Regions from separate parts of the Pseudooceanicola sp. NS-SX8 genome, predicted to be linked through region 2. Evidence: riboswitches for the same ligand, from Rfam matches in the RefSeq annotation. Region 2 holds a riboswitch; the other holds the start of a gene.
What was found. A riboswitch is a leader RNA that binds a small molecule or an ion and turns the genes downstream of it on or off. The one in region 2 is predicted to bind thiamine pyrophosphate.
Positions count from the first base shown of each region.

Region 1: another riboswitch for thiamine pyrophosphate. It lies ahead of AC2IR1_RS09635 (YkoF family thiamine/hydroxymethylpyrimidine-binding protein); the one in region 2 lies ahead of thiB (thiamine ABC transporter substrate binding subunit).

Region 1 covers NZ_CM170819.1:2,100,494-2,114,873, reverse strand. The annotation lists gene AC2IR1_RS09660 (FAD-dependent oxidoreductase) at 1-486, shown strand, start outside; gene AC2IR1_RS09655 (TRAP transporter large permease) at 490-1,773, shown strand; gene AC2IR1_RS09650 (TRAP transporter substrate-binding protein) at 1,812-2,804, shown strand; gene AC2IR1_RS09645 (TRAP transporter small permease) at 2,830-3,327, shown strand; gene AC2IR1_RS09640 (shikimate dehydrogenase family protein) at 3,320-4,168, shown strand; TPP riboswitch at 4,280-4,386, shown strand; gene AC2IR1_RS09635 (YkoF family thiamine/hydroxymethylpyrimidine-binding protein) at 4,377-5,000, shown strand; gene AC2IR1_RS09630 (ABC transporter permease) at 5,240-6,007, shown strand; gene AC2IR1_RS09625 (ABC transporter ATP-binding protein) at 5,994-6,758, shown strand; gene AC2IR1_RS09620 (ABC transporter substrate-binding protein) at 6,755-7,822, shown strand; gene AC2IR1_RS09615 (pyridoxal phosphate-dependent aminotransferase) at 7,958-9,145, shown strand; gene AC2IR1_RS09610 (UDP-2,3-diacylglucosamine diphosphatase) at 9,762-10,886, shown strand; gene AC2IR1_RS09605 (glycosyltransferase) at 10,890-12,062, shown strand; gene AC2IR1_RS09600 (DedA family protein) at 12,049-12,621, shown strand; gene AC2IR1_RS09595 (glycosyltransferase family 2 protein) at 12,694-13,461, shown strand; gene AC2IR1_RS09590 (FAD-dependent oxidoreductase) at 13,773-14,380, opposite strand, start outside.
Region 2 covers NZ_CM170819.1:419,714-434,093, reverse strand. The annotation lists gene AC2IR1_RS01920 (c-type cytochrome) at 1-116, shown strand, start outside; gene serB (phosphoserine phosphatase SerB) at 222-1,100, shown strand; gene AC2IR1_RS01910 (ArsR/SmtB family transcription factor) at 1,283-1,612, shown strand; gene AC2IR1_RS01905 (SRPBCC family protein) at 1,609-2,091, shown strand; gene AC2IR1_RS01900 (hypothetical protein) at 2,088-2,411, shown strand; gene AC2IR1_RS01895 (aldose 1-epimerase family protein) at 2,533-3,408, shown strand; gene AC2IR1_RS01890 (manganese efflux pump MntP) at 3,828-4,388, shown strand; gene AC2IR1_RS01885 (aldehyde dehydrogenase family protein) at 4,438-6,762, opposite strand; gene deoC (deoxyribose-phosphate aldolase) at 6,811-7,818, opposite strand; gene AC2IR1_RS01875 (2-dehydro-3-deoxygalactonokinase) at 7,962-8,654, opposite strand; gene AC2IR1_RS01870 (thiamine ABC transporter ATP-binding protein) at 8,666-9,379, opposite strand; gene AC2IR1_RS01865 (thiamine/thiamine pyrophosphate ABC transporter permease ThiP) at 9,381-10,901, opposite strand; gene thiB (thiamine ABC transporter substrate binding subunit) at 10,922-11,899, opposite strand; TPP riboswitch at 11,956-12,057, opposite strand; gene AC2IR1_RS01855 (formylglycine-generating enzyme family protein) at 12,173-13,141, shown strand; gene aroC (chorismate synthase) at 13,270-14,380, shown strand, end outside.

The sequences.
Region 1 (14,380 bases), 1.7 Mb from region 2:
TCGCGTTTTCTTCAGGCGCACATGCCCGGCTGCGACCGCGCGCGCCTCTCTGCCCTTGCCCCCCAGCTGGGCATCCGCGATACCCGCAGGATCGAGGGGGACCACGTCATCACACGCGAAGAGATCACCTCGGGGACTGCCTTCGAGGATACCGTCGCCTGCGGCGCCTACCCGATCGACGTGCACAAGCCCACGGGGACGGAACTGACCTTCATCGAGTTCGGAGAGGATCACCACTACTCGATCCCCTATCGGGCCCTGGTGCCCACGGGGCTGCGCAACGTGCTGACCGCCGGGCGCGGCATCTCCGCCACGCATGAGGCCTTCGCGGCCCTGCGCGTCATGCCGACGGCCATGGCCATGGGCCATGCCGCGGGCATCGGCGCGGCCATTGCCGCCGCCGGCACCCAGGGCGAGGTCCGACAGGTGCCCCTGCCCCAGCTGCAACAGCGCCTGCGCGCCGAACATGCCTTTCTGGGAGTCTGACCCATGGCCTTCACTGCCCTTCTGATCACCTTCGCCATCTTCATGGCCATGGGCGCGCCGGTCGCGCTGGCCATGGGCTTCGCCTCCATGGTCTACATCCTGCTGGGCGACGTCACGCCCTCCATCTTCATCTTTTCCATGGTCGAAAGCCTGGGCGGCGTCACCCTGCTGGCCATCCCCTTCTTCGTCCTCGCGGGGGAGATCATGAACGTCGGCGGCGTCACCGCCCGCATCTTCCACTTCGCCGGCCTTCTGGTGGGCCATATCCGCGGCGGCCTGGCCCATGTGAACATCGTCTCCAGCCTGTTCTTCGCCGGCATCTCCGGCTCTGCCGTGGCCGATACCGCGGGCCTCGGCCGGATCGAAATCAAGGCGATGACCAAGGCAGGCTATTCCCGCGCCTTCAGCGCCGCCGTCACCGCCGCCTCCTCCTGCATCGGGCCGATCATCCCGCCCTCCATCCTCATGGTGCTCTACGGCTCCATGTCAGAGGTCTCGATCCCCGCGCTCTTCGTGGGCGGCCTCGTGCCCGGGCTGATGCTGGGCGGCTTCATGATGGTCTACGTCTACTTCGCCGCGAAGAAGGAAAACGTCACCCCCTCGCCCCGCGCCACCATGGGGGAAATCGGCCGCAGCTTCATCCGCAACGCCCCGCCGCTGATGACCCCGGTGGTCATCCTGCTGGGCCTGGTCTTCGGCATCGTCACCCCGACCGAGGCCGGCGTGGTCGCCGTCTTCTACGCCACCATCGTCGCCATGGCCTACGGGGACATGAAATGGTCCAACCTGGGCGCAATGCTGGAAGAGGCGCTGATCACCACCACCCAGATCATGTTCATCCTCGGCATGTCCTCGCTCTTCGGCTGGCTCGTGACCACCGAACAGCTGCCCCAGGCGATGGCCGAATTCTTCCAGTCCTCCGGCTACGGCCACCTGGCCTTCCTCTTCGCGGTCAACATCATCCTGCTGATCCTCGGCACCTTCATGAGCCTGACGTCGATCCTGGTGATCTTCACCCCCACCCTGGTGGGCATGGGCACCGCCCTGGGCGTCGATCCGGTGCACCTGGGGGTGGTCGTCGTGCTCAACCTCACCGTCGGGCTGATCACCCCGCCGCTCGGCTGGTGCCTCTACATCGTGACCGAAATCGCGGAAATCCGCTTCATCGACACGGCGAAGGCCATCATGCCCTTCCTGATCCCGATCCTGATCGTGCTGCTGATGATCACCTACATCCCGGGCCTCGTGACCCTGCCGGGCGAACTGCTTCTGCCCAGCAACAACTGAGGCCCCTAAACCCACGTTTTCTAAAGGGAGGAGACCCAATGAAAACCGCACTCACCACCACCCTCGCGCTCAGCGCCCTCACCCTGCCCGCGCTTGCCCTCACCGGCGGCGCGGCCCAGGCCGCCACCTACCGGCTGGCCTGCCCCTCGGCGGAAACCTCCACCACCTGCCTCGCCGCCACCCATTTCGCGGACGAGGTGCGCGACCGCACCGATGGCGACATCGACATCCAGGTCTTCCCCGGCGGGCAGCTCGGCTCGGGCGAAAAGGCGATCCAGCAGATGCGGGCGGGCGTGCTCGACATGGTGGTCGAAAGCCTGTCGAACTACGGCAACTTCATCGACGACTACAACGTCGTCTCCTGGGGGTTCACCTTCCGCGACAACGACCACTTCCAGCACTTCCTGGCCTCCGACATCGAAAAGGGCCTCGAAGATCAGCTCTTCGATGAGGCCGGGATCAAGATGCTGGCCTCGAACTGGTCCAAGCTGCCGCGCGTCGTCGTCTCCACCAAGCCAGTGGAAACCCCCGCTGACCTGGCCGGGCTGAAGTTCCGCGTGCCCGGCATCCCCTCCTACATCAAGACCTGGCAGACCCTTGGCGCCAACCCGACCCAGGTGCCCTGGTCCGACAGCTTCCAGGCCCTCAAGACCGGCATCACCGACGCCATGGAAGCCCCCTACGATTCCGTCCTCAGCCAGAAGTTCCACCTGGCAGCGCCCTATGTCTCCCTCACCAACCACGTCTACGACTCGATCACCGTGGCCATGAACGGCCGGCGCTGGTCCAAGCTGGACGAGGATCAGCAGGCCATCGTGCTGGACGCCGCGGCCAAGGCCGCCACCTACTCCGCCCAGATCGTGGCCGAGGCCGCCCAGTCCGTGCGCGAACAGCTCGAAGCGGACGGCGCGACGGTGATCGAGGTCGACCGCGCGGCCTTCGCCGACAAGCTGCGCGCGGCGGCCCATGACCAGGAGGCAGACGGCCTCTGGGGCGAAGGGCTCTACGACGCCATCCAGGACATCGAGTGACAGCGGCGCGCCGCAGGAGAAAGACATGAAATTCATCGACACCCTTCTTGGCCTGATCGCCAAGATCTACCTGCGGATCTCGCAGATCGTGCTGGTCGCACTGGTCGTGGGGATCCTGACCGAGGTGTTCATGCGCTATTTCCTGGGGCGCGCCTTCGTCGGCTCGGCAGAGCTGACCCAGCTGGCAATCACCTGGGTCGTCTTCCTGATGGCCTTCGTGCTGTTCCGGACCCGGCGCCATATCGTCGTCACCGCCCTGGTCGACATGCTGGGCCCCCGGGTGCAGCGCCTCTTCGACCTGATCATCAACCTGGCAACGGTGATCCTGTCGATCTACGTGCTGGTGCAACTTGGCGCGGTCTGGGAATTCCTCGGCCTGAAGACGCCGGTCTTCCGCATCCCAGACACGGTGTTCAAGGTCTCCCCGGTGTTCTGCTTCGTGCCCATGGCGCTGCAGGCGGCGGTGAACGCCCTGGCGCCCCGGCTGGAACCGGCCGACCCGCACGAGACCGAACATGTCTGACCGGTCTGACCGGCGCCCGGCCCGGATCACCGGCCACACCCGCCACATCCCGCTGATCGGCCACCCGATCGCCCAGGTGAAGACGCCCCCGGCGATCAACGCCTGGCTGGCGGCGCAGGGTCATGACGCGGTGATGGTGCCCATGGACCTGGCCCCGGGCGCGGTTCCGGACTTCCTCGACATCCTGCGGGGCAGTGCGAACTGCCTGGGCTGTTCGGTCACCGTGCCGCACAAGCAGGCCGCCTGCGAATGCGTCGACAGGCTGACCCCGCGGGCCCAGGCCGTGGGCGCTGTCAACATCATCCGCCGACAGCCCGATGGCACCCTGCTGGGCGACATGACAGATGGCGCCGCGCTGGTACGCGCGCTCGAAACCCATCTCGAAAGCCACCCCGTCGGCCAGCGGCTGGCAGGGGCGCATATCCTCGTCGCCGGGGCCGGTGGCGGCGCGGGGGCGGCCATCACCCATGCCCTGGCGGCACAGGGACCGGCCGGGCTGGTGCTCATCGAACCCGACGCGGGGCGCCTCCAGGCCCTGCGCGCCCAACTCCGCGCGCTCTGCCCGGATGTTGCGGTCACGACCGAGCTGCCCGCGCCGGGCAGCCTCGACATCGCGGTAAACGCCTCTCCCCTGGGGATGCGCCCGGGCGATCCGCTGCCCTACGATCCGGCCCTGCTGAAACAGGGCGGACTGGCCGCCGACGCGGTCACCAGCCAAAGGGTGACCCCCGTCCTGCAGGCCGCCCTGGACCGGGGCCTGGCCATCTGCACCGGCATCGAAATGGCCGATGCCCAGCTGGCCTTCCAGATGCACCACCTGGGCCTGCGCTCCGCGCCCTGACGCCTCCCCCGGGCGACACACCCGCCCATGGCCCCCGGCCCTGCCTCGCGGAAAATTCCCGAAATCCTCCTCCGCCGGTTGACACTCCGCCCGCGCTGCCACACCCTGCCCGCACATAGCCAGGGGTGCTCCGATCGGGGCTGAGATGCGCGATGATGCGTGAACCCTTCACAGCTGATCTGGTTAATGCCAGCGGAGCGAGGTCACCATGTTCATAGGCGCCCAAGTGTCGCTTTATCCGATGACGTCCGATTTCGTCGATGTCATCCTGTCCGGGCTCGACGCCCTCACCCCCTACCAGCAGGATCTCAGGATCGAGACCGACGACATGTCGACCCTGATGGTCGGCGCGCCGGGTCCCCTGCTCGACGCCATCCGCGATCTCTTCGCCGCCGCCGCCCGGCGGCCGGAGCACGTAGCGATGCATGTCACCCTGTCGCGCGGCTGCCCCGGCGAACCCGATGATCCCGCCTGCCATTGCGACACGCTGACCCGTGCCCAGGATCGCACCCTCGCCGAGCGTCAGGCCCTGGCCCGGCAGGCCGTCCTTCAGGCCCCCGTCACCGGGGTGCAGATCGACCTGCAGTTCTCCCTCTACGTCCTTGGGCAGGATCGCCACATGGACGAGATCTATGGCTGCATCGACTTCCTGAAGGGCTCCGGCACCTTCCTGCGGTCGAAGAACTTCTGCACCCGCCTGCAGGGCGATGCCGGGGCGGTCTTCGAAACGCTGCGACAGGCCTTCCTGCGCTTCGGCCCGGCGGAGGGGCATGTCACCATCGACATGACCGCCTCTGCCAACTCCCCCAGCAAGACCCCCACCAACAGCTGACGACACGCGGGCGCCGCACGCCCGCGCGTCCCGCCTGCACGCCCCACCCGCCCGCCATGCGCGCGCAAGGGGCGCGCAGGCACCGCGCAGGCCACGGAACCCGCCCATCAAAGCCCCCCGCCCGGCCCACGGCCGAAATCACGGCCGGAAATCACAGCCATAACCACGGCCCCACCTGTGGCCCGACCTTGGGCGTGAAACAGGGCTGGCCGACGCGGGGCGCCAAGACGGAGGTCAAGATGACCCTCTTCCGACGGATCTTTCCCACGATCCTGATCTCTCTCGCCCTGCTGCTGGCCTGGCAGGTCTACTGCCGCCGCGCCGGGGTGTCCCCGCTGATCCTGCCCGCGCCGACGGATGTGGCGCGCGGGCTCTGGCTCAACCGCGCCGACATCGGGCGGCACGGGCTGTCGACGCTCTGCGTCACCCTGGCGGGGTTCTCCCTGTCGGTCGTCACGGCCTTTGCCGCCTCCGTGGCGCTGCATGCGCTGCCCTGGGTGCGGCGCGCGCTGATGCCCCTGCTGGTGGCCAGCCAGACGGTGCCCATCGTCGCGCTGGCCCCGCTGATGGTGCTCTGGTTCGGCTTCGGCCTGCTGCCCAAGGTGCTTCTGGTGATCCTGGTGACCTTCTTTCCCATGCTGGTCAGCCTGCTGTCGGGCTATGCCCGCCTGCCCCGCGCCTACCGTGATCAGCTGGTGTCGATGGGCGCGTCCGGGCGCACGGTCTTCCTGCGCGCGACCCTGCCCGTTGCCCGGCCGGCCTTCTTCGCCGGGCTGCGCATCTCCGCCACCTACGCCGTGGTCGCGGCCATCTTCGCCGAATACGCCGGGGCGCGGCGCGGGCTGGGGATCTACATCCTCTCGGCCAAGAACAACTTCCGCGCCGACCTCGTGCTCGCCGCCGTCGTCGTTTCCGCCGGGCTGACCCTGCTGCTGCTGGCGCTTCTGGACCTGGCCGACCGCGCCACCGGCCGCCGCCACAGGAGGGCGCCCGATGCTGCAGGTTGACGCGCTCACCATCTCCGCCGCCGGGGCGCCGCTGCTGCGCGATGTTGCGCTGCGTCTGGACCAGGGGCAGATCACCTGCCTGATCGGCCCCTCGGGCTGCGGCAAGACCTCCGTCGTGAAATGGCTGGCAGGCGTGCTGCCGCCCGGGCTTTCGGCCCGGGGCCGCGCCCGGCTCGACGGGGCGCCACTTGCCACGCCCCACCCCGCCATCGCCTACCAGCCGCAGCAGGATACCCTGTTCCCCTGGCTGACCGTGGCGGAAAACGCAGGGCTCGGCCTGGAAATCGCCGGCCTGCCCCGCCGCGAGGCCCGTGCCCGCGTGCACGACCTGCTGCCCGCCTTCGGCCTGGCCGGCACCGCCGACCAATTCCCCGACCAGCTCTCCGGCGGGATGCGGCAGCGCGCGGCCTTCCTGCGCGCCGTCGTGGGCGACAGCCGCTTCATCCTGCTGGATGAACCCTTCTCCGCCCTCGATGCGGTCACCCGCCTGCGCATGCAGGACTGGCTCTGCGATCAGCTCTCCCGCAGGCCCCGTGGCGTGCTGCTGGTCACCCATGACCTCTACGAGGCGACCCGCCTGGCCGACCGCCTTCTGGTCATGGGCCGCCCGGCGCAGGCCCCGCGCCCCGACGCGGCCGCCTGCATCCTGGCCGACATCCCGATCACCACCCCCCGCACCTCCCGGTCGGAGGCCGCCCTGGCCCCCACCCGGGACATGCTTCGAACCCTGCTCCTGGAGGACCGACAATGAAACACTTCCTGCCTGCCGCCACGCGCGCCCTGCCGCTGGCCTTTTCCATGGCCATGGCCCTAACCCTGTCTCTGGCCCAGTCAGCCCAGGCCCAGACCACCTCTGACGACACCCCCGACGCGGCGCCTGTCGAGGTCAGCATCGCCCTCGACTGGACGCTGAACACCAATCACGTGGGCCTCGTCGTGGCCCGCGATCGCGGGCTCTATCGCCAGGCCGGCCTGCAGGTCGACATCCTGCCCTATTCCGACAGCAGCTCCACCGCGCTGCTGGCGGCGGGGGCTGCGGATTTCGCCTACATGACCTCGCTCGGCTTCCTCAACGCGCGGGCCTCCGGCGCGCCCATCACCGCGCTCTGGGCCACGATGCAGCGCGAAACCGGGCGCCTCGTCTACAACAGCGACAATACCGCCATCACCCGCCCCGCCGACCTCGCGGGCAAGACCTACGCTGGCTTCGGCACCAGCTGGGAACATGCCCTGATCACCACCATGATCGAAGCGGACGGCGGCGATCCGCACTACGACACCGTCACCCTGGGCACCGGCGCCTACGAGGCCCTGGCCTCCGGCGCCGTCGACTTCACGCTGGAGGTCGCGACCTGGGAAGGCGTCAACAGCACCCTGCTGGGCCGCCACCAGTCCAGCTTCGCCTATGGTGACTACGGCGTGCCCGCCCAGCAGAACGGCTACATCGGCACCACCCGCGCCCTGCTGGCAGAAGACCCCGCCCTCGTCACCCGCTTCATGCAGGCCACGCAACAGGGCTACGCCTGGGCCGCCGATCACCCGGGCCAGGCCGCCCGGATCCTGATCGACGCGGGCGACTTCCCGAACGAAGAGCTTGTCCGCGCCTCGATGCAGCTGATCGCCGATGGCCACTACCTGACGGACGGCCAGACCCCCGTGGGCCGGATCGCCCCCGAAACCTTCACCACCATGGCGCGCTTTCTCTTCGACAGCGGCGTGCTGAAGGGGCCCGGGGGGGCCGCGCTGGACTGGCCGGGCGATCTCTCCGGCTGGATCGACCAGTCCTGGATGGATGCACCCGTTCCCGCGCAGTGACCCCAAAACAGACCCCGCAAACTGCCCCCGTCACCTGAACCGGCAGTTTCCGGGCCGGGCGGTACGCCGCCCGGCTTGACCCCTCCCCCAAAGGCGCAGATTGTCCCGGCTCTCACCGCTGACAAGAGGCCTCCCGTGCACCGCCGCCTGCTTTCCCCCGACACCGCCCTTTCCGCCATCCGCCCCAACCTCGCGGACCTGGAAACCGAAAACATCGCCTCCCTCGCCGCCCGCGCGGATGGCGTGCCCGACATGATCCCCCTGTGGTACGGCGAAGGCGATATCGTCACCCCCGATTTCATCCGCCAGGCGGCAAAGGACAGCCTCGATGCCGGAGAGGTCTTCTACGTGCCCCAGATGCAGGGCCGCCCCGACCTGCACCGCGCCCTCACCGCCTACCAGTCCGACCTGCACGGCATCGACCTGGGCCCGGACCGCACCACCATCACGCCCTCGGGCATGCAGGCGATGCACATCGCCCTGACCATGCTGCTGCAGGCCGGCGACAATGCCGTCATCGTCGAACCGCAATGGCCCAACATCCGGCACGCCGTCTCCGTCACCGGGGCGGAACCGCGCGGCGTCCCGCTCGACCTCGTCGATGGCGCCTGGACGCTGGACCTCGACCGGCTGTTTGACGCCTGCGATGCCCGCACCCGGGTCATCATCCTGTCCAGCCCCGCCAATCCCAACAGCTTCATGGCCGATGCAGCGCTCTACGCGGCCCTGCTCGACTTCTCCCGCCGCCACGGCGTCTGGATCATCTCGGACGAAGTCTATGCCCGCCTCGTGGCCGAGGGCCGCGCCGCGCCCTCCATCCTGCAACAGGCCACGGAAGAGGACCTGGTCTTCTGCATCAACGGCTTTTCCAAGGCCTGGGCGATGACCGGCTGGCGCATCGGCTGGCTGAACCACCCCGCCTCCGTCGCGCCCACGGTGCATGCGCTGACCCAGTACATGAACTCCGGCACCGCCGCCTTCATCCAGGCCGGCGCCCTGGCCGCGCTCACCCATGGCGAACCCACCGTCGAAATGATCCGCGCCCGCTGCCGCGATGGCCTCGATGCCGTCTACGAGGTGCTGGGCCGCTCCAACCGCGTCATCCTTCCCGCAAAGCCCAGGGGCGGCATGTATGCCTTCTTCCGCTTCGACGGAGAGGAAGACGCGGGCCCCACCTGCCTGCGACTGGTGACCGACGCCCGCGTGGGCCTCGCGCCCGGGTCGCTCTTCGGCGAAGACTTCCGCGGCTACGTGCGCCTCTGCGTCGCCCGCCCCGCCGAACAGCTGGCCGATGCGGCGGAACGGATCGTCAAGGCGCTCTGATCATCCAGGGTCATCGCCCGATCAACTCCGCCGCCCACGGCTCCAGGCCCGTCCCGCAGGGCGCGCGGGGCGGGATCACGCAATTGGGAAAGCCCGCGCGCGGGCTGTCCCGGTGATGGTGCCGCGATGGCCCGGCAATGGCCCGCCGATCCCCACCGCCCCGGCAGGCCGGATCCCGCCCCGCTTTCCATCCCGGGGCGCTCCCCCAGTGCCAAGCCCGGCAAAGAGGCCCGTTTCGCCTTTTGAACAAGCAGTTTTCGGCGCCGCACCGCCACCGCGGGACGTAACGTCAGCCCCCTCCGCGGACCCCCGCGACAGGCCTCACGGCGCCGCGAACCCCGCGCCTGCTGGGCCTGCGTCCCGCGCACGGGGGTTGCGACGGGCTGCCTCAGGGGCCGGGCGCCGGCGTCTTATCCGTTGACATGCCGGGTGTCGTCATTAGGTAGGACGCATCCCCGACCTTCCTGCCGGGGGCTTCGTCTAATCGCCGGGCGGTTCTTCCCTCCGGGACAAACGGGGGCGGTAGAATTCACCGATCCGATACGTGACCGTCACGAAAACATCACCTGCCGCGCCCATTGATCGCCGCGAACGAAGCTCTAAGGGTGCAGCTGGCGTGGCCTCTCCCGCACGGAAAATCGACCGCCTTCCCGCCAAGGGGCCGACGGACGCAAGCCTGCCCGTGCAGGACGCCTTCCGCCGCACGCCCCCCCATGCGCCCCACACGCTTCATGTCCTGCGGCGTGGCCCTGCCCCCGCACCCGGCGCCCTGCCGGGCGGCACGGTACTGCCCGACACCCCCGCACGGCCCTTGGGCCAGCCCGTGACCCGGGCCCCTTCCGGCCTTCCAAACTCCGGCCTTCCGGCCTGCGAACAGCTTCGCGCGGCCCTGCCCGGTGCCGCCAGCCGCACGACCGCCGCCAACAGCCCCGCAGCCCCCGGCGGGCGCGGCAAGCCGCCCGAACGGGTGCGCTCCGTCTTCCTGTCGGACCTGCACCTGGGCGCCCGCGCCTCCCGCCCCGATGCGGCCCTCGCCTTCCTCTCCGCCCATGAAGCGGACCGGATCTTCCTCGTGGGCGACATCCTCGACATCTGGCACGGCGGCAAGATCCACTGGCCCGAGGCGGCAGAGGCCTTCATGCGCGAACTCGACCGCCGCGCCGAAACCGGGGTGGAGGTGATCTACCTTTCCGGCAACCACGATGCCGCCCTGCGCGCCTGCGACAACGACCTGCCCGTGGGCTGGCAGCACTGCGAAACCATGACCCACCAGGGCGCCGATGGCCGCAGCTACCTCGTGCTGCACGGCGACCAGGCCGACAGCCGCCTGATGCGCCAGCACTTCATGACCCGCCTCGGCTCCCGCCTGGATGCCATGCTGCGCGGCTTCGACGACTGGCTGGGGCGGCGGTTCTTCACCCGCATGCCCGACCAGTCCACCGCGATCCAGCGCGCCATCGTCAAGTTCTCGGGCCTCTTCGTCATGGCCGGCCGGTTCCAGAACCGGCTGGTGGCCATGGCCCGCGAAGCCGGGGCCGACGGGGTGATCTGCGGCCACTGCCACCGCCCGATGCTCGACAACATCGACGGCACGATCTACGCGAACTGCGGGGACTGGATCGACAGCTTCACCGCGCTCACGGAACATCACGACGGCACATTGAGACTTGTCGAATGGGGGGATGCGCCACAGATGGTACCTGCGACGGCCCCCTTCGGCCCCGTAACACAGGATGCCTAGATCATGATGGCGGCGAACATTCTCCTCGGCGGGATCGCAACGCTCTCCCTCTCCGCGCAGCTGGGCAGCTGCACCCTGGCCGCCCTGCGCCCCACCCTGCGGCCCCGCGCCGCCACCGGCTTCCGCCCCCGCATCTCCCTCGTCCGGCCCGTCAAGGGGCTCGACCCGCACGACCGCGCGACCCTGGAAAGCTCCTTCACCCAGGCCTATCCCGATTACGAGGTCATCTTCTGCGCCGAAGATCCCGCCGATCCCGCCTGCGCGCCCCTGCGCCACATGATGGCCTCTCATCCCCAGGTGCCCGCGCGCCTGCTGACCGGGCGCAGCAACCTGTCGGCCAATCCCAAGCTGAACAACGTCGAAAAGGGGGTGGAGGCCGCCTCTTCCGACTGGTTCGTGCTGACAGATGCCAACCTGATGCTGGACGCGGATTACCTCTCCGGCCTGGCGGACGCCTGGGAACAGGGCACCGGTCTCGTCTCCGGCCCGCCGGTGGGCAGCGATCCGGAAAACTTCTGGGGCGCGGTGGAATGCGCCTTCCTCAACACCTGGCAGGCCCGCTGGCAGCTGGCCGCCGACACGCTGGGACTGGGCTTTGCCCAGGGCAAGACCCTGTTCTGGAACCGCCGCGTGCTGCAGGCCGGCGGCGGGCTGGCCGCGCTGGGCCGTGACACCGCCGAAGACGTCGGCTCGACCAAGCTCATCCGCGCCCAGGGCCTGCGCGTGCGCCTGCCCGCCCGCCTGTCGCGCCACCCGGTGGGCCGCCGCTCCGCCCGGTCCGTCTGGGACCGCCAGCTGCGCTGGAGCGTGATCCGCCGCCAGGGCTTCCCCACGCTCTTCGCGCTGGAACTGCTGCAGGCGCCCGCCCTGGGCTTCCTGTGCCTGATCGTGCTCACCGCGCTGGGCGCCTCGCCGCTCTGGGCGCTGGGCTTCCTGCTGGCCTGGTACGCCGCCGAAATCGCCTTCGCCCGGGCCAACGGCATCCCGCTCGACGCCCGCGACCTCTCCGCCATGCTGACCCGCGACCTGCTGCAACCCGCGATCTGGCTCTCCGGCCTGCTCCGCCAGGGCTTCTCCTGGCGCGGCAACGAGATGGAGGCAGAGGTCACCCCCGGCAATACCCCCGGCAACGCCAAGCCCCGCTCCGACCGGAGACCGCAGCATGTTCGGCCTTGAAACCGTCGCGGCCCTGCTGGCCAAGTACGGCCTGGCCCTGGTGGCCCCGGTCGCGGTGATCGAAGGGCCCATCGTCACGGTGATCGCGGCCTGGCTGGCCTCCACCGGGCGGTTCGACCTCTGGTCGGTGATCATCATCGTGATCCTGGCGGACCTGCTGGGCGATTTCCTGGCCTATGCCCTGGGCCGCTGGGGCCTGGCGAAACTGCCAGAGGGCTGGCGCCGCCGGCTGGGCCTGCGCCCGGCGCGGCTGAAACTTCTGGCCGGTCACTTCGAATGCAAGGGCGGGCGCACGCTGATCCTGGGCAAGATCACCCACTCCATGGGCTTCCCCGTCCTGGTCGCCGCCGGCACCGCCCGCATGCGGATCAGCCAGTTCCTGTGGTTCAACCTGCTGGGCACCATACCCAAGAGCCTGTTCTTCGTTGCCGTGGGCTACGGCTTCGGCGCCGCCTATACCCGCATCGACGACTGGATCGGGCGCATTTCCCTCGGCCTGCTGGCCCTGATCCTCGTGGCGATCGGCAGCTGGCTCTTCTTCCGCAAGCGCACGACCTGAAGCACCGCCCACCTGTCGAACGGGCAGGATCGACCTAACTCATACGCCATGTCCCAACCAACGGCTCCCCTCATGTCCCCCGCCCAACCCACTGCCCAACCCACTGCCGAACCCCACACCACCCGCACCGCCCCCGCACCGCGGCTGACCTGCATCATTCCCGCCTTCAACGAGGCCCCCCGGATCCGCCGGGTGCTCGACGTGGCGCTTGCCACGCCCGAGGTGGAGGAGCTCATCGTGGTGGACGACGGATCCACAGACGGCACCGCCGAGGTGGTCGAAGGCGTGATCCGCGACCGCCGCAGCACCGGCTGCAACCGTCTGCAGCTGATCCGCCAGCCGGTGAACGGCGGCAAGACACGCGCGGTGGCCGAAGGGCTGCGCGCAGCGCGGGGCGACTTCGTGCTCTTCCTCGACAGCGACCTCCTGGGCCTGAAGCCCGAACACCTGACCCGGCTCGCCCAGCCGGTGCTGTCGGGCCGCACCGGCGCCTCGCTGTCGCTGCGTGGCAATGCCCCCGCGCCCTGGCGCGCGATCGGGCTGGATTACATCTCCGGCGAACGGGTGATGCCGCGCGCGCTGATGACCCGGCACCTGGATGAACTGGCCGACCTGCCCCGCTTCGGGCTCGAGGTCTTCATGAACCGGCTCTGGCTGCAGGCCCACCTGCATGTGGCCGTCGTCTCCTGGCCGGACGTGGTCAGCCCGCTGAAGGCCGACAAGTACGGCACCCTCGCCGGGCTGAAGGCCGATGCCGGGATGATGCGCGACATCTTCCGGACCGTGGGCCTGGGCACCATCCTGCGCCAGATCCTGCGCCTGCGCCGCGCCCGGGCCTGATAACAAAGCCGATCGCCCCCCCCGGAGCCTCCCCGTAGGGTGGATGCAATCCACCGCTGCTCCCCCACTCGCCCCACCTCTCCCCCGCCCGCGGCCCGGCCTTCACCTCCCTCACCACCGCACGCCTCGTTAACCCGGGGCGATCCGGCCATGCCGCACCGCCGCGATACCGACGCAATACCGACGTGATACCGACGTTCCGATTTCGGCCCGAAACCCCTGTTAACCAAGGCCCGGGCGGTGTGAGTCGCTGCACTGCAGTACCGACGTTGGACACGATGCTGTAGGACTGGGTTAACCCCGCCCCACGGTCAGAGCGCGGCCGCCAGCCGCGTGCCCTGGTCGATGGCGCGTTTCGCATCCAGCTCCGCCGCCACATCCGCCCCGCCGATCAGGTGGACAGAGGCCCCCGCCGCGCGCAGCGCCGCCTCCAGATCGCGGCAGGGCTCCTGCCCGGCGCAGATCACCACGTTGTCCACCTCCAGCACCTCCGGCACGCCGTCCCGGGTGATATGCAGCCCCGCGTCGTCGATACGCTCATAGGTGACCATCCCGATACTCTGCACCCCACGCTTGGCCAGCGTGGCGCGGTGGATCCAGCCAGTCGTCTTGCCCAGCTTGCCGCCAACCTTCCCCTTAGACCGTTGAAGCAGATACACTTTCCGCAAGGGCGCCTCGTCCTCCGGCGGCATGATCCCGCCCGCGCGGGCAAAGCCCTGATCGACGCCCCAGGTCCTGCAGAAGGCCTCGACCGAGCGTGGCCCGGCCTCCTCCACCAGGAATTCCGCCGTGTCGAACCCGATGCCGCCGGCGCCGATCACCGCGACCCTCGCGCCCACCGGCGCGCCGTCCCGCAGCACGTCGAGGTAGCCCAGCACCTTCTCGTGGCCGATGCCGTCGATCTCTGGTGTGCGGGGGC
Region 2 (14,380 bases):
GCTCCCGGATGTTCCCGCCGATGTCCTACGCCCATTACGCCAACATGACCGAGGACGATGTCGCGGCGATCATCCTCTTCCTGCGCACGCTGCCCCCGATTCCCACCGGCGGCTGACCCGAGGCTGACAGCTGCCACCGCAGCTTACCCACTGGCCCCATACCCACTGGCCCCCTGCCCTGCCGCGTGACATATACGCGGCAGGAACCACGGAGGCCGCCCATGTACATCGTCACCCTTCTGACCAGCCCCGCAGCCCCCGCGCTGGAAACCGCACTCGTCGCGGCCCTGCGCAATGCCTGGGGTGGTGGCGATATCCGCGTGCTGGCCGATGGCGAGGCGGCGGAATTCCCGGTGGAGACGATCCCCGACACCTTCCGCGCCACCTGGGCCGACCTGCAGCAGCAGGGCGTCGACCTCTGCCTGCAGCCCGCCGAAGGCCGGAAGAAGAAGATGCTGCTGGCCGACATGGATTCGACCATGATCCAGCAGGAATGCATCGACGAACTGGCGGACGAGGCCGGCGTCGGCGAACGCGTGAAGGACATCACCGCCCGCGCCATGAACGGCGAACTGGATTTCGAAGGCGCTCTGACCGAACGGGTCGGCCTGCTGAAGGGCCTGCCGGTCTCCGTCATCGACAAGGTGCTGGCCGAGCGTATCACCCTGATGCCCGGCGGCCCCGAATTGCTGGCCACCATGAAGGCCGATGGCGCCTATTGCGCGCTCGTCTCCGGCGGCTTCACCATGTTCACGGCCCAGGTCGCAGCCAAGCTCGGCTTCGACGAGAATCGCGCCAACACCCTGCTGACCGAGGGCGATACGCTTTCCGGCGACGTGGGCCGCCCGATCCTGGGCCGGGAAGCCAAGGTCGAGGCGCTGGAACAGACCACCGCGAAGCTCGGCATCAGCGAGGCAGAGGTGATCGCCGTGGGCGACGGTGCCAACGACCTGGGCATGCTGACCCGCGCAGGTGCCGGCGTGGCCCTGCACGCAAAGCCCTCCGTGGCGGAGCAATGCGAGCTGCGGGTGAACTTCGGCGACCTGACGGCGCTCCTCTACCTGCAGGGCTACGCGAAGGAAGACTTCGCCACCGCCTGACGGCAGTGCGCACCGGGGGCGCGCCTCCCGCAACATCGACCGGTGGATTTCATCCACCCTACGCCCACCCTGCGTAGGGCGGGGTTCACCCCGCCACCCCCGGCGCCCCCTCTCACCCCACCATTTAACACATCCGTTAATTAACACTTGCGCGAATCGGAGGCCTCCCGCAGGCTCTCCCCATGACCGATCTCGCTGCCACCTTTGCCGCCCTCTCCGACCCCACCCGCCTTTCGCTGGTGGAAAAGCTGATCAAACGCGGCGAACTGCCCGCCGGCACCCTGGCGGAGGAGGCGGCGATTTCCGCCCCTGCCATTTCCCGCCACCTCAAGGTGCTGCGCGAAGCGGGCCTCGTCCGGCAACGCGTGGCAGGCAGCCACCGCTATTACACCGCCGATCCCGCAGCCCTCGGTGCGATCCATGGATGGACCATGGATCACCGCAGCTTCTGGGCCGGCAGCCTCGACCGCCTCGATACCCTTATCGCCCTGGAACCGGAGGAAGACCCGTGACCGACGTCGAAGACCACGTTCTTGAACTGACCCGGGATTATCCCGTCACCCTCGCCCGCCTCTGGGCGGCCGTGACCGAACCCACCCAGCTGATCCAGTGGTTCGGCCCCGAAGGCATCTACATCGTCGACTGTGCCCTCGACTTCGCCCACCCCGGGCCCTGGCACTGCGACACCCGCGGCAAGCAGAGCGGCAATTTCCTGCGCCTGTCCGGCCAGGTCACCTCGGTCCTGCCGCCCTCGGACGCCCCTGGGTCCGTCGGGCTCACCTGGGCCTACCACGGTCCCGACGGCAGCCGTGGCCCGGAAACCTTCGTTTCCTTCACGGTGGAGGAGATCGCCCAGGGCGCCCGCCTGACCGTGCGCCACGCCAACATGCCCGACGCCGACTTCGCCCAAAGCCACAGCCGCGGCTGGCTCTCGCTGCTGCGCTGCCTCGATTTCTTCATCCTCGGCCCGCAAACGGAGGCTTCCAAATGACCCGGTTCCTGTTCATCTACATGTCCGAAACCAGCCAGGTGCCCGCCACCCCCGAAGCCCAGGCAGAGGCGATGGCCGCCTGGGGCGCCTGGATGGCCAAAGTCGGCCCCCACCTCGTCGATCCGGGCAACCCCGTCGGCAAAAGCTGGACCGTCACCGCCGATGGCGCGGCAGAGGGCGGCAACCAGCCGCCGCTCATGGGCTATTCCATCCTCGAATGCGCCAGCATCGAAGAGGCCTGCGCCCTGGCCTCCGACAACCCGATGATCGCCGGCGGCGGCCGGATCGAAGTCACCCCGATCGTGCCGATCGAAATGTGATCTCCGCTGCAATTCCGGGCGGTTGCACCACTTGCTGCCGCCCGTTGCCCCTCCGTCATTGCCGCGTCATGCCCATACGCCTATCCCTGTCGGGAACGACCTCCCTGCCCTGGATCCCAGCATGACCAACGACATCACCATTTCCTCCGCCGCGCTGACCGCCCGTGTCTCCGACCTCGGCGCGGAACTGCAGGCGCTGACCCATGCCAGTGGCGAGCTGCTCTGGCATGGCGACGGGGCGCACTGGACCGGCCGCGCACCGATCCTCTTTCCCATCGTCGGCCGGGCAGCTGGCGATACCGTCTCGGTCGACGGGATCGAAGCGCCGATGAAGCAGCACGGCTTCGCCCGCCGCGCCACCTGGACCCTCGCCCGCCATGCAGAGGAGTCCTGCACCCACATGCTGACGGAAACGCCCGAAAGCCTCGCCGTCTATCCCCGCGCCTTCCGTCTGACCCAGACCCACGCGATCTCCGGCACCACGCTGTCGGTCACCGCCGAGGTCACCAATACCGGCGACAAGCCCATGCCCTTCGGCCTGGGCTTCCACCCTGCCTTCAACTGGCCGCTCCCCGGCGCGGGCAACGCCCCGCACGAGCTGCGCCTGGAAGAGGGGGCCGAACCGCCGCTGTCCTTCATCGGCGGGGCCGAGTCGCTGCTGCAACCCGGGCGCAAGCCCTCCCCCTTCAGCGCGGGGCAGCTGCCGCTCTCCTACGATCTCTTCGACAATGACGCGCTGATCCTGGAAAGCGACTGGGGCGATGCGATCACCTATGCCGCCCCCGGCACCGATGCGCCGACGCTCAGCTTCCGCTTCGCCAACTGCCCCGCGCTCGGCATCTGGACGAAGCGCGGCGCGCCCTTCCTCTGCATCGAACCCTGGCACGGCATCGCCGCCCGCGAAGGGGCCGGACCGGCCATTGCCGACCGCCCGCTCTCGCTCACCCTCGCGCCGGGTGGAAGCGCCGCCTTCGGCTGGTCCGTCACCGTCTCCTGACGCCCGCTTCCCGCCGGCTGCGCTGATCTGGGCGCTGCAGGTGGATTGTCATCCACCCTACGGCACACACAACGGCCCGTAGGGTGGATGCCAATCCACCATCCAACTCACCCCATCCAACGCCTCCCACCCGGCCCCCGCCGGCCTGAGCCCACGCGTCCCGCCATACCCCACCCACCTTTAAATGCGAATGAGACGCATTTTTAACCTGATGTTTTCATTTGACTTTCCCGCCGCGCACCCCCATTTGACCGCCCACGGGGAGTAGCGACCACCTTTCGGGGTGGAGGTTCGTCAACATGCTCGCGGCCCATCCGCGTGGCGTGCCGGTCCTTCGGGACTTCGCAAGACCGTGACGAGGCGATCCGGTGGGCAGGATCCCTCTGCCCGAATGCGCCCCGTCTGCGAAAGGTCCAGCCATGACCCCGATCTCGATCGGCATCCTTGCCGTCTCCATGTCCGTCGATGCCTTCGTGGCCTGCCTCGGCAAGGGCGCGACCCAGCAGCGGACCGGCTTCGGCGCGGCCCTGCGCACCGGCGCCATCTTCGGCGCGGTAGAGGCGATCACCCCCCTGCTCGGTTGGCTGGCCGGGGTCGCGGCGAACCAGTATGTCGCCGCCGTCGATCACTGGATCGCCTTCGCGCTGCTCTCCGCCGTGGGGCTGCACATGATGCTGCAGGCGCTCAACCGCAAGGCGGAGGAGGCGCCGCGCCCCACCTCGCTCTTGCGGACAGTGGTCACCGCCATCGGCACCTCGATCGACGCCATGGCCGTCGGCGTCTCTCTCGCCTTCCTGCAGGTGGATATCTTTGTGATCGCCCTGGTGATCGGCATGACGACCATGGCCATGGGCACCACCGGCATGCTGGCCGGGCGCCTGCTGGGCCAGCGCTTCGGCCGCGTCGCCGAAGTCACAGGCGGCCTCGCCCTGCTGGCGCTTGGCACGATCATCCTGGTGGAACACCTGACCGCCGCCTGACGCGGCGGTCACGCCCCCTTCTTTTCAGGCCCCAAATCAGGCCCCAAAATCAGGCCCCGTAAGGCACCCAGACCGTCTTCACCTCGGTCGCCTGCTCCAGGAACTCGCGCCCTTCGGCGGCATCCCAGTCCCGCGCCAACCCGTTGTTGACCCAGGTTCGCTTCAGACTTCCCGCGCTGGCCTTCTCGATCACGCCGCTGATGTCGGCAGAGGAGAAGCTCCAGACGGCATCGACGTCGAAATGGCTGGCCATCACCGGCGCCAGCTCGGCATGGCTGCCTGTCAGGATGTTCACCACCCCGCCCGGCACGTCCGAGGTGTCCAGCACCTGGTAGAAATCCGTGGCCGTCAGCGGCGCGGTCTCGCCTGCCACCAGCACCACGCGGTTGCCCATGGCGATCGCCGGCGCCATGACGGAGACGAGGCCCAGCAGCGGCGCCTCCTCGGGGCAGAAGGCCCCGATCACGCCCAGAGGCTCCCGCACGGCCAGCGCCATGCCCCTCATCGGCACCTGCCGCAGATCACCGCCGAACTTGTCCGCCCAGGCGCCATAGCTGAACAGACGGCTGACCGCCGCCTCGACCTCTGCCTTGCCGCCCTTGCCGGTCACCGCGTCGATGCGCGCCGCGAATTCCGCCGCCCGGGCCTCCAGGTTCTCGGCGATGTAATAAAGCACCTGCGCCCGGTTGTGCGCCGTGGCCTTGGCCCAGCCGCCCGCGCCCCGCGCGGCCTCGACCGCGTTGCGCAGATCCTTCCGGCTGCCGACGGCCACCTGGCCAAGCGCCTTGCCGCCCTTGCCCCAGACGTGGCGCACATAGCCGCCATCGGGCCGCGCCTGCTTGCCGCCGATGTAAAGCTTCGCGGTGCGGTCCAGCCCCTCGGGCAGCTCCGCCTCGCCCACCGGCAGATCCACCGCCTTCAGCGCCTTGGCCTTGCCCGCGGGCTTGGTGTAGGCCTGCAGGCCCTCCCAGCCGCCTTCGCGCCCGAACCCGCTTTCGCGCACCCCGCCAAAGCCCGCCGCCGCGTCGAACATGTTGGTCCCGTTGACCCAGACCACGCCCGCCACCAGCTTCGGCGCGATATCCAGCGCGACGTTGACGTTCTCGCTCCAGACGCTCGCCGCCAGCCCGAACCGGGTGTTGTTGGCCAGCGCCACCGCCTCTTCCGGCGTGCGGAAGGTCATGGACACCAGAACCGGGCCAAAAATCTCCTCCTGCATCAGCGCATCGGCGGGCTCCAGCCCCTCGATCAGCGTCGGAGGGTAATAGCAGCCCTCGGGCGCGGCACCCTGATGCACCTCGCCGCCCGAGGCACCCACCAGCGCCTCGATCCGGGACAGCTGCTCGGGATGGACGATGGCGCCCACGTCGATGCATTTGTCCAGCGGGTTGCCCACGCGCAGGGTCTGCATCCGCGCCTTCAGCCTGGCATGGAACCGCTCGGCCACGCCCTCCTGCACCAGCAGGCGGGACCCGGCACAGCAGACCTGCCCGCCATTGAACCAGATCGCATCGACCAGCCCCTCGATGGCCGAATCCAGATCCGCGTCTTCGAAGACGATGAAGGGGCTCTTCCCGCCCAGTTCCAACGTCAGCCCCTTGCCCTGCCCTGCGGTGGCCTCGCGGATCTTCCGCCCCACCTCGGTCGAGCCGGTGAAGGCCACCTTGTCCACGCCCTCATGGGCGACCAGCGCGGCGCCCACCGCGCCATCGCCGGTGACGATGTTCACCACCCCCGCAGGCAGCCCGGCCTGACGGCAGATGTCGGCGAACAGAAGCGCGGTCAGCGGCGTCCATTCGGCGGGCTTCAGCACCACGGTATTGCCCATGGCCAGCGCCGGCGCGACCTTCCAGGCCAGCATCAGCAGCGGGAAGTTCCACGGGATCACCTGCCCGCAGACGCCCATGGCCACCCGCCCCTGAAGCTCGGCCTCCATCAGCTGCGCCATGCCCGCGTGATAGTAGAAATGCCGCGCCACCAGCGGCACGTCGATATCCCGCGCCTCGCGGATCGGCTTGCCGGATTCGAGGCTCTCCAGCACGGCGAACAGCCGCGCGTGCTTCTGCACCAGCCGCGCCAGCGCATAAAGGTAACGCGCCCGCGCCTTGCCGCCCAGCTTCTCCCAGCCCTTCTGGGCCGCCCTTGCGGCGGACACGGCGGCATCCACATCGGCGCCGCTCGCCTGCGTCACCTGCGCCAGAACGGCGCCGGTCGCGGGGTTCACCGTCTCGAACAGCTCCCCCGGCTTGCCGAAGGCGCCGCCGATGAAACAGCCGAACTCCGGCCCCTGCGCCTCGATCCAGGCCAGCGCATCGCCCGCGGCCTCCGGGGCGGCACCGTATTCCATGCTCTCGAAGATCTCCTTGACGCTCATGCCCGTGCTCCGCCCTGCTGCTTCAACCCGCTGAAAATACTCATTCTATCACCCTGCCGCATGCCGCCAGGATGCCGAGTAGGCCCCGGTCACGTGATGCTCCAGCTGCCGTTCGATATCGCCCAGCAGGCTCGACGCGCCAAAGCGGAAGAGGTCGGGCCGCAGCCAGCGGTCGCCCAGCTCCTCCTTGATCAGGCTCAGGTAGACCAGCGCATCCTTGGCCTTGGAAATGCCCCCCGCCGGCTTGTAGCCGATGCGGATCCCGGTCCTCTCATGATAGTCGCGGATCGCGCGGATCATCACCAGCGACACCGGCAGCGTGGCATTCACGCTCTCCTTGCCGGTGGAGGTCTTGATGAAATCCGCCCCCGCCATCATGCAGACCAGGGACGCCTTGGCGACATTCTCCAGCGTGCCCAGCTCACCCGTGGCCAGGATCGCCTTCACATGGGCCTCGCCACAGGCCGCGCGAAACGCCTTCATCTCGTCGTAGAGCGCCTGCCAGTTGCCCTGCAGGACGTGGCGCCGGGTGATCACGATGTCGATCTCTTCGGCGCCCGCAGCCACGCTCTCGCCGATCTCGGCCACCCGCAGGTGGAAGGGCGACAGCCCCGCCGGGAAGCCCGTCGACACGGCCGCCACCGGAATGCCCTTGCCCGCCAGCGCGCCCACGGCGGTTTCCACCATGTCGTGGTAGACGCAGACGGCACCGGTGGTCAGCCCCTCCATGCCGAGCGCCTGCAGCAGATCCGCCCGCACCGGCTGCGCCGCCTTGGCGCAGAGCCGCCGCACGCGGCCCTCGGTGTCATCGCCCGCCAGCGTCGTCAGGTCGATGCAGCTGATCGCACGGCAGAGCCAGGCCGCCTGATGATCCTTCTTCACCGACCGCCGCCCGGGCAGCGATCCCGTGCGCCGCTCCACGGCAGAGCGGTTGACCCGCGCCGACCGGACCCAATCCATGTCCAGCTCCATCCCCGGGTTGCGGGGCGCGTGGCTGGGTGAAACGGTCTGCGGAAGCTGGGCGGTTCCGGTGATCGGCTGGTCTGTCGTCTGCATGGCGGCACTCCTGAACTCGCGCGGACCTTTCCACGGGTCCCGGCGGCGCGCAAGCCACCGCACCCGCCCGAGGTCAAAATTCTGGACCAATCGGTAAAATACCGCAGGTCACCGCACGTCAACGGGGCAGGCCCCTGCCGGTTTCAGCTGTCCGACAGGAACTTCTTCGCCAGCGCGCGGAAGCCTTCGCGCACCAGCGCGTCATCCACCGTCTCGGTCACCGGCACGTAAAGCCCCTGAAGCGCGGCAAGGTAGGCCTTCGCCAGCGGCGCCTGCCCGACCAGCACCGCCTGCTGGCCCAGCCACAGGCTCTTTGCCGCGGCCATCTCGGCGCCCAGCAGCAGGCCCAGTGCCTCCCCCGGTGTCGCGGCCCCGGCCAGTTCGAAGGGCAGCGCATCGGCCCGCGCCAGCGCTTCGTCCAGCCCCTCGGGGCGCGTCTCGGCACAGCCAAGCGCCTTGGCCAGCTTCGGTGTGGCACTGGCGCGCAGGTGTATGACCTCGCCCGCCGAAAGCGTGACCCAAAGGGTCTCCCGCTGGCCCGGCAGCACCGCCAGCCCGTCCCAATGCGCGTTCAGCGACTGAAACCCCAGCAGCCGCAGCCGCAGCGCCGCGCTTACCTGCCCCAGGGGGGCAAGGTGCAGCCCGTCCGGCCCTTTCTGCAATTCCTCCGGCAACAGCGTGCCGGGCAGCCCGTCACAGGGCACGCCCGCCGCGCCGACCACCAGCCGCGCCTCGGGCGGCAGATCACGCATGGGGGTCTGGCCCTCGGGGCCCCAAAGGCGCGTCGCGCCGATTTCCTGTCCGATCCAGCTCATGGCATCCAGATAGGACCGCATGCCCCCGATGGTCAATCCGAACCGAGGTATCGGCGCAGCGCCTCCGGCGGATCGGCCAGCATCTGCCGCAGCGGCGCCGGCGCCTCCGCCCGGCCTGCATCGACCAGCACGACCTCCTCCGCGATGCGCTCGGCATCCTTCGGGTCATGGCTGACCATCAGCAGGGTCGCGCCGGTTTCGGCCTGCAACTCCGCCACCAGCGCCAGCATCTCGGCCCGCAGGGCCGGGCCAAGCGCCGCGAAGGGTTCATCCAGCAGCATCACCGGGCGGTCCTGCACCAGCACGCGGGCCAGCGCGGCGCGGCTCTGCTGCCCGCCGGACAGCTCACCGGGTTTGCGCCCGCCCATGCCGCCCAGCCCCACGCGCTCCAGCGCCTGCGCCACGCGGGCGCTCTCCGCCCCGGACAACCGCCCGCGCGGCGAAATCCCCAGGGCGACGTTGCGCCCGATATCCAGATGCGGGAACAGGTTGCCATCCTGGAACAGCATCGCCACCGGCCGCCGCCCCGGCGCCAGCCCGTCGATCCGCGCGCCCTGCCACAGGACCTGCCCCTCGACAGGATCCAGAAACCCCGCCACCGCCGACAGCAGGGTCGATTTCCCCGCCCCCGACGGCCCCAGCACCGCGACCCGCGCACCGGGACGCAGGGCAAACCCGGCCTCCAGCCGGAAATCCCCCTGCTGCAGCACCAGCCCGCGCAGCTCCAATCCCGTTTGAGACCCCATCTCAGGCATTCCGCCCTCCCGCCCGGTCGAAAATCCAGAAGATGCCAAAGGACATCGCCAGCAGCACCAGCGCCGCCCCCGCCGCCGCATCGGTGCGGTAGGCCCCCATCAGCCGGTACATCAGCAGCGGCAGCGTCTCCCGCTCCGGACTGCCGAAGAGCGTGATGACCCCAAGGTCGCCCATCGACAGCGCGGCGGCAATGCCCGCGGCAAAGCCCAGCGGCCCCCGGATCCGCGGCAGCAGCAGCCAGCGCAGCCGCGACAGCCCCCGCAGGCCCAGCTGATCGGCCAGCCGCCCGTGATCGGCCTCCGCCCGCGCCCAGACCGGGGCGAGGATGCGCAGGCAGAAGGGCAGCGCCATCAGCGTGTTGACCACCAGAGTCACCGGCAGGGCCAGCCGCCCCGGCGCGATGACGGGGTTGAGGATCAGGAAGAACCCGGTGCCCAGCACCAGCGAGGACAGCGCCAGCGGCATCAGCCCCACCACCTCCGCCCAGCGCGCCATGGGCGCCGACAGCGCCAGCGCCAGCAGGCAGGTGGTGACGGCACAGCCCAGGCTCACCGCCAGCGAATTGCCCATCGCGGGCCAGATCCGCGCCGGCAGGTCGGCCAGCCCGCCGATCCCGTCCAGCACCAGCGCCAGCAGCGGCAGCACCAGGAAGGCCCCCGCCGCCAGCAGCCAGCCCGCATCCCAGATCCGCAGCGCGCCGCCCGGCACGTCGCGCCGCGCCATCGCCCGGTCCAGCCCCGCGCCCGACCCGTCGGCCCGCGCCAGCCCCAGCACCAGCGCCGCCGCCGTGGCCACCACGCCCGCCTGCAGCGCCGCCAGCACCGCCGCCCGGCCCAGATCGAAATCGAACAGGAACGCCTGGTAGATCGCCAGCTCCAGCGTCGTGGCACGCGGCCCGCCGCCCAGGATCAGCGCGACCGAAAAGGAGCCGAGGCAGATCGCAAAGATCGCCGCCAGCGCCCCCGGCACCACCTGCCGCAGCATCGGCCATTCCAGCAGCCGGAACACCTGTAGCGGCGGCAGGTCCAGCGATGCGGCCAGCCGGAACCGCTCCGCCGGGATGGCCTGCCAGCCCTGCAGCAGCATCCGCACCGCCAGCGGCATGTTGAAGAAGACATGGGCCAGCAGCACCCCCGGCAATCCATAGATCCGCCAGGGCCCCAGCCCCGCCAGCGCCAGCAGGTCATTGACCCAGCCGCGCAACCCGAAGACCGCCAGCAACCCCATCACCGCCACCGTCACCGGCAACAGGAAGGGCGCCCCGGTCAGGGTGACGAAGATCCGCCGCCCCGGGAAGCGCCGCCGCGCCAGCGCGCGCGCCACCGGCAGGGCAAAGAGCACCGACAGCCCCGCCGACAGCGCCGCCTGCATCAGGGTGAAGCGCAGCGCGGACCAGTCCTCGGCCCGCAAGCCGCGCCCCTCCCCCGGGCCAAGGCCCGCATTCAGCAGCACCACCGCCAGCGGCACGAAGAGTAGCGCGAGGACCAGAGCGGCCCCCGCGCGTCCCAGCATCCCGCCAGCCGTGCCCCGGCTTACTGCGAAAGCGCCGCGCGCCATTCCTCAAGGGCCTCCCCGCGCGCCGCCTCGGCCGCCTCCGGCGCCATCAGCAGCGCCTTTTCGGGCGAAACCACCTCGTGGAAACCCTCGGGCAGCCCGCCTTCGGGCATCACCGCCGGGTACATCCAGTTGGTTTCCGGCAGCACGCCCTGCGCCTCGGCGCCCAGCAGGTACTGCAGGAACTGCTCCGCCAGCTCCGGCTGGTCGCTCGCCGCCAGCTTGCCCGCGATCTCCACCTGCATGTAATTGCCCTCGTCGAAGGCCAGCGCCTCCTTGCTGTCATCGCCCTCGGCAATGACGTGATAGGCGGGCGAGGTGGTGTAGCTCAGCACCATGTCCGCCTCGCCGTCGAGGAAGAGGCCATAGGCTTCCGACCAGCCCGGCGTCACGGTCAGCACGTTGTCGGCCAGCCCCTGCCAGATCTCCGGGGCGCGGTCGCCATAGGCGTCCTTCACCCACAGCAGCAGGCCAAGGCCGGGGGTCGAACTGCGCGGATCCTGGATGACGATCTTGGCGTCCGAAGCCGCCAGCTCCTCGAAATTCGCCGGATGCGGGCCGTCCTTGGTGGTGACGAAGGCGAAATAGCCCCAGTCGAAGGGCACGAAGGTGCCATCGGTCCACTTGATCGGCAGATCGTACTCCGCCGTCGCGGTGACGGGCGCAAAGAGGCCCGTCGCCTCCGCCTGCGCCATCAGCGAGGTGTCCAGCCCCACCACCACGTCGGCGTCGGACCGCGCGCCCTCCAGCCGGATCCGCGACAGCAGCGCGGCACCGTCGCCCACGCCGGTAAAGACCACATCGCAGCCGCAGACGGCTTCGAACCCCGCCTCGATCTGCGGACCGGGGCCCCATTCGGAGGTGAAGGATTCATAGGTGTAAACGTTCAGAACGGGGGTCTCCGCCACGGCCTGCGTGGCAAGAAGACAACCCGTGGCGAGTGCAAGATGCTTCATGGCATCCTCCTATCTGCTACGGGCGGAGTACGTTCAGGGACATGACGGGCGCACTGCGCCCCCTGTCTGACCATCCCTCCGCCGGTATTAACCGGATCAGGTTCAACGGGTTCGCTGTCGCATCTCAGCCCTGCATCAGGGCACCCCGAGGTAGGCCGCAGCCTAGTCGCCGGGCGCCTTCCCTGCAAGCGGTTCCCGCCGCCGGCCCGCGTCGAAACCGGTTGACCCGCCCCGCCCCCGGCGGCACCAGAGGGCAGAGAAAGGAACCGCATCATGACCCAGGGATGTTGCAGCACCTCCAACCATGGCGCCGGCGGGGCCACGACCGATGACAGCGTATTGCTGGCCGATGCGCTCGCCGTCCCGCAGGCCGATGCGGCAACCCGCGCCGCCCTGCTGGACCGGCTGGTGCCCGTACCCGGCGGCTTTTTCGAAATGGGCGCGCGCCGCTCGACCTATCCCGCCGACCTCGACAGCCCCCGGCGCAGGGTGCGGCTCTCCCCCTTCCGGATCTCCCCCCATTCGGTGACCGTGACCGATTTCGCCGCCTTCGTGGCCGCCACCGGATACCGCACCGTGGCCGAACGCGAAGGGTGGAGCGTGGTCTTCCACCTGCTCCTGCCCCGGCCGCAGGACTACCCCAACACCCCGCCCGGCCTGCCCTGGTGGCGCCAGGTGCACGGCGCCTGCTGGTCCGCCCCCGAAGGCCCCGGCAGCGATACCGCGTCCCGCCCCGACCATCCCGCAACCCATATCGCCTGGTACGACGCGCTGGCCTATTGCACCTGGGCCGGGCTGTCCCTGCCGACGGAAGCACAGTGGGAACGCGCGGCGCGCGGCGGGCTGGACCGGAAGAAATTCCCCTGGGGCAACGACCTCACCCCGGGCGGGCGCTACATGATGAACACCTTTCAGGGGGACTTCCCCACCGTGAACACGGCCGAAGACGGTTTCATCGGCACCGCCCCGGTGGATGCCTTCGCGCCCAATGGCTACGGGCTCTACAACATGACGGGCAACGTCTGGGAATGGGTCTCCGACCGGTTCGGCCCCCGGCCTGCGGGCACCGGTCCCCTGCGTGACCCCGAAGGCCCGGCCGAGGGCTACGCCCGGGTGCAGCGCGGCGGCTCCTACCTCTGCCACGACAGCTACTGCGACCGCTACCACGTCCACTCCCGCACCCGGAACGACCCCGACAGTTCCGCAGGGAACCTCGGCTTCCGGGTTGCCGCCCCGGGCTGAGCGCCCTGAACGCCCCGCGCCTTATGCCCCGTGCGCCACACCCCTTGCCCGGGCCCCACATGGCCCTCGCAATTGCACCAGCCCCCCTGATCGGCTAACCAGCAGCCCAACCTGCCCCGGAGCGCCCCATGTCCATGAATTCCTTCGGCCACCTCTTCCGCGTCACCACCTGGGGCGAAAGCCACGGGCCCGCGCTCGGCGCGACCGTCGACGGCGTCCCCCCGGGCATCGACGTGGATCCGGAGCTGCTGCAGTTCTGGCTCGACCGGCGCAAGCCGGGGCAGTCGAAGTACACCACCCAGCGGCGCGAACCCGACGCGGTCGAAATCCTGTCGGGCACCTTCGAAGGCAAGACCACCGGCACGCCTGTCCAGCTGATGATCCGCAACACCGACCAGCGGTCGAAGGACTATGGCGACATCGCCGAGAAATTCCGCCCCGGCCATGCCGACATCACCTATTTCCAGAAATACGGCATCCGCGACTACCGTGGCGGCGGGCGCTCCTCCGCGCGCGAAACCGCGGCCCGCGTGGCCGCCGGGGGCCTGGCCCGCGCCGCCCTTGGCGTCCTGGCGCCGCAGGTGGAAATCAGGGGCTACATGACCCAGATCGGCCCGCACGGCATCGACCGCACCCGCTTCGACGAGGCCCAGATCGAGGAAAACCCCTTCTGGTGCCCCGATGCGACGGCCGCGGAAGGCTGGGCCAGCTACCTCGACGGGCTGCGCAAGTCCGGCAACTCCGTCGGTGCCATCTGTGAAATCGTCGCGCGCGGCGTGCCCGCGGGCCTCGGCGCGCCGATCTACGGCAAGCTGGATACCGATCTGGCCGCCGCCATGATGTCCATCAACGCCGTCAAGGGCGTCGAGATCGGCGAAGGCATGGCCGCTGCCTGCCTCACGGGCGAGGAAAACGCGGATGAGATCTTCCCCGGCAACGACGGCCAGCCGGTCTATTCCTCCAACCACGCGGGCGGGATCCTCGGCGGGATCTCGACGGGTCAGGAAATCGTCGTGCGCTTCGCGGTGAAACCCACCTCCTCGATCCTCAAGACCCGCCAGACGATCACGAAATCGGGCGAGGCGACGGATATCATCACCAAGGGCCGCCACGATCCCTGTGTCGGCATCCGCGCGGTGCCCGTCGGAGAGGCGATGATGGCCTGCGTGATCCTCGATCACCTGCTTCTGCACCGCGGCCAGATCGGAGAGGCTGGCGGTCGGATCGGCCCGCAGCTAT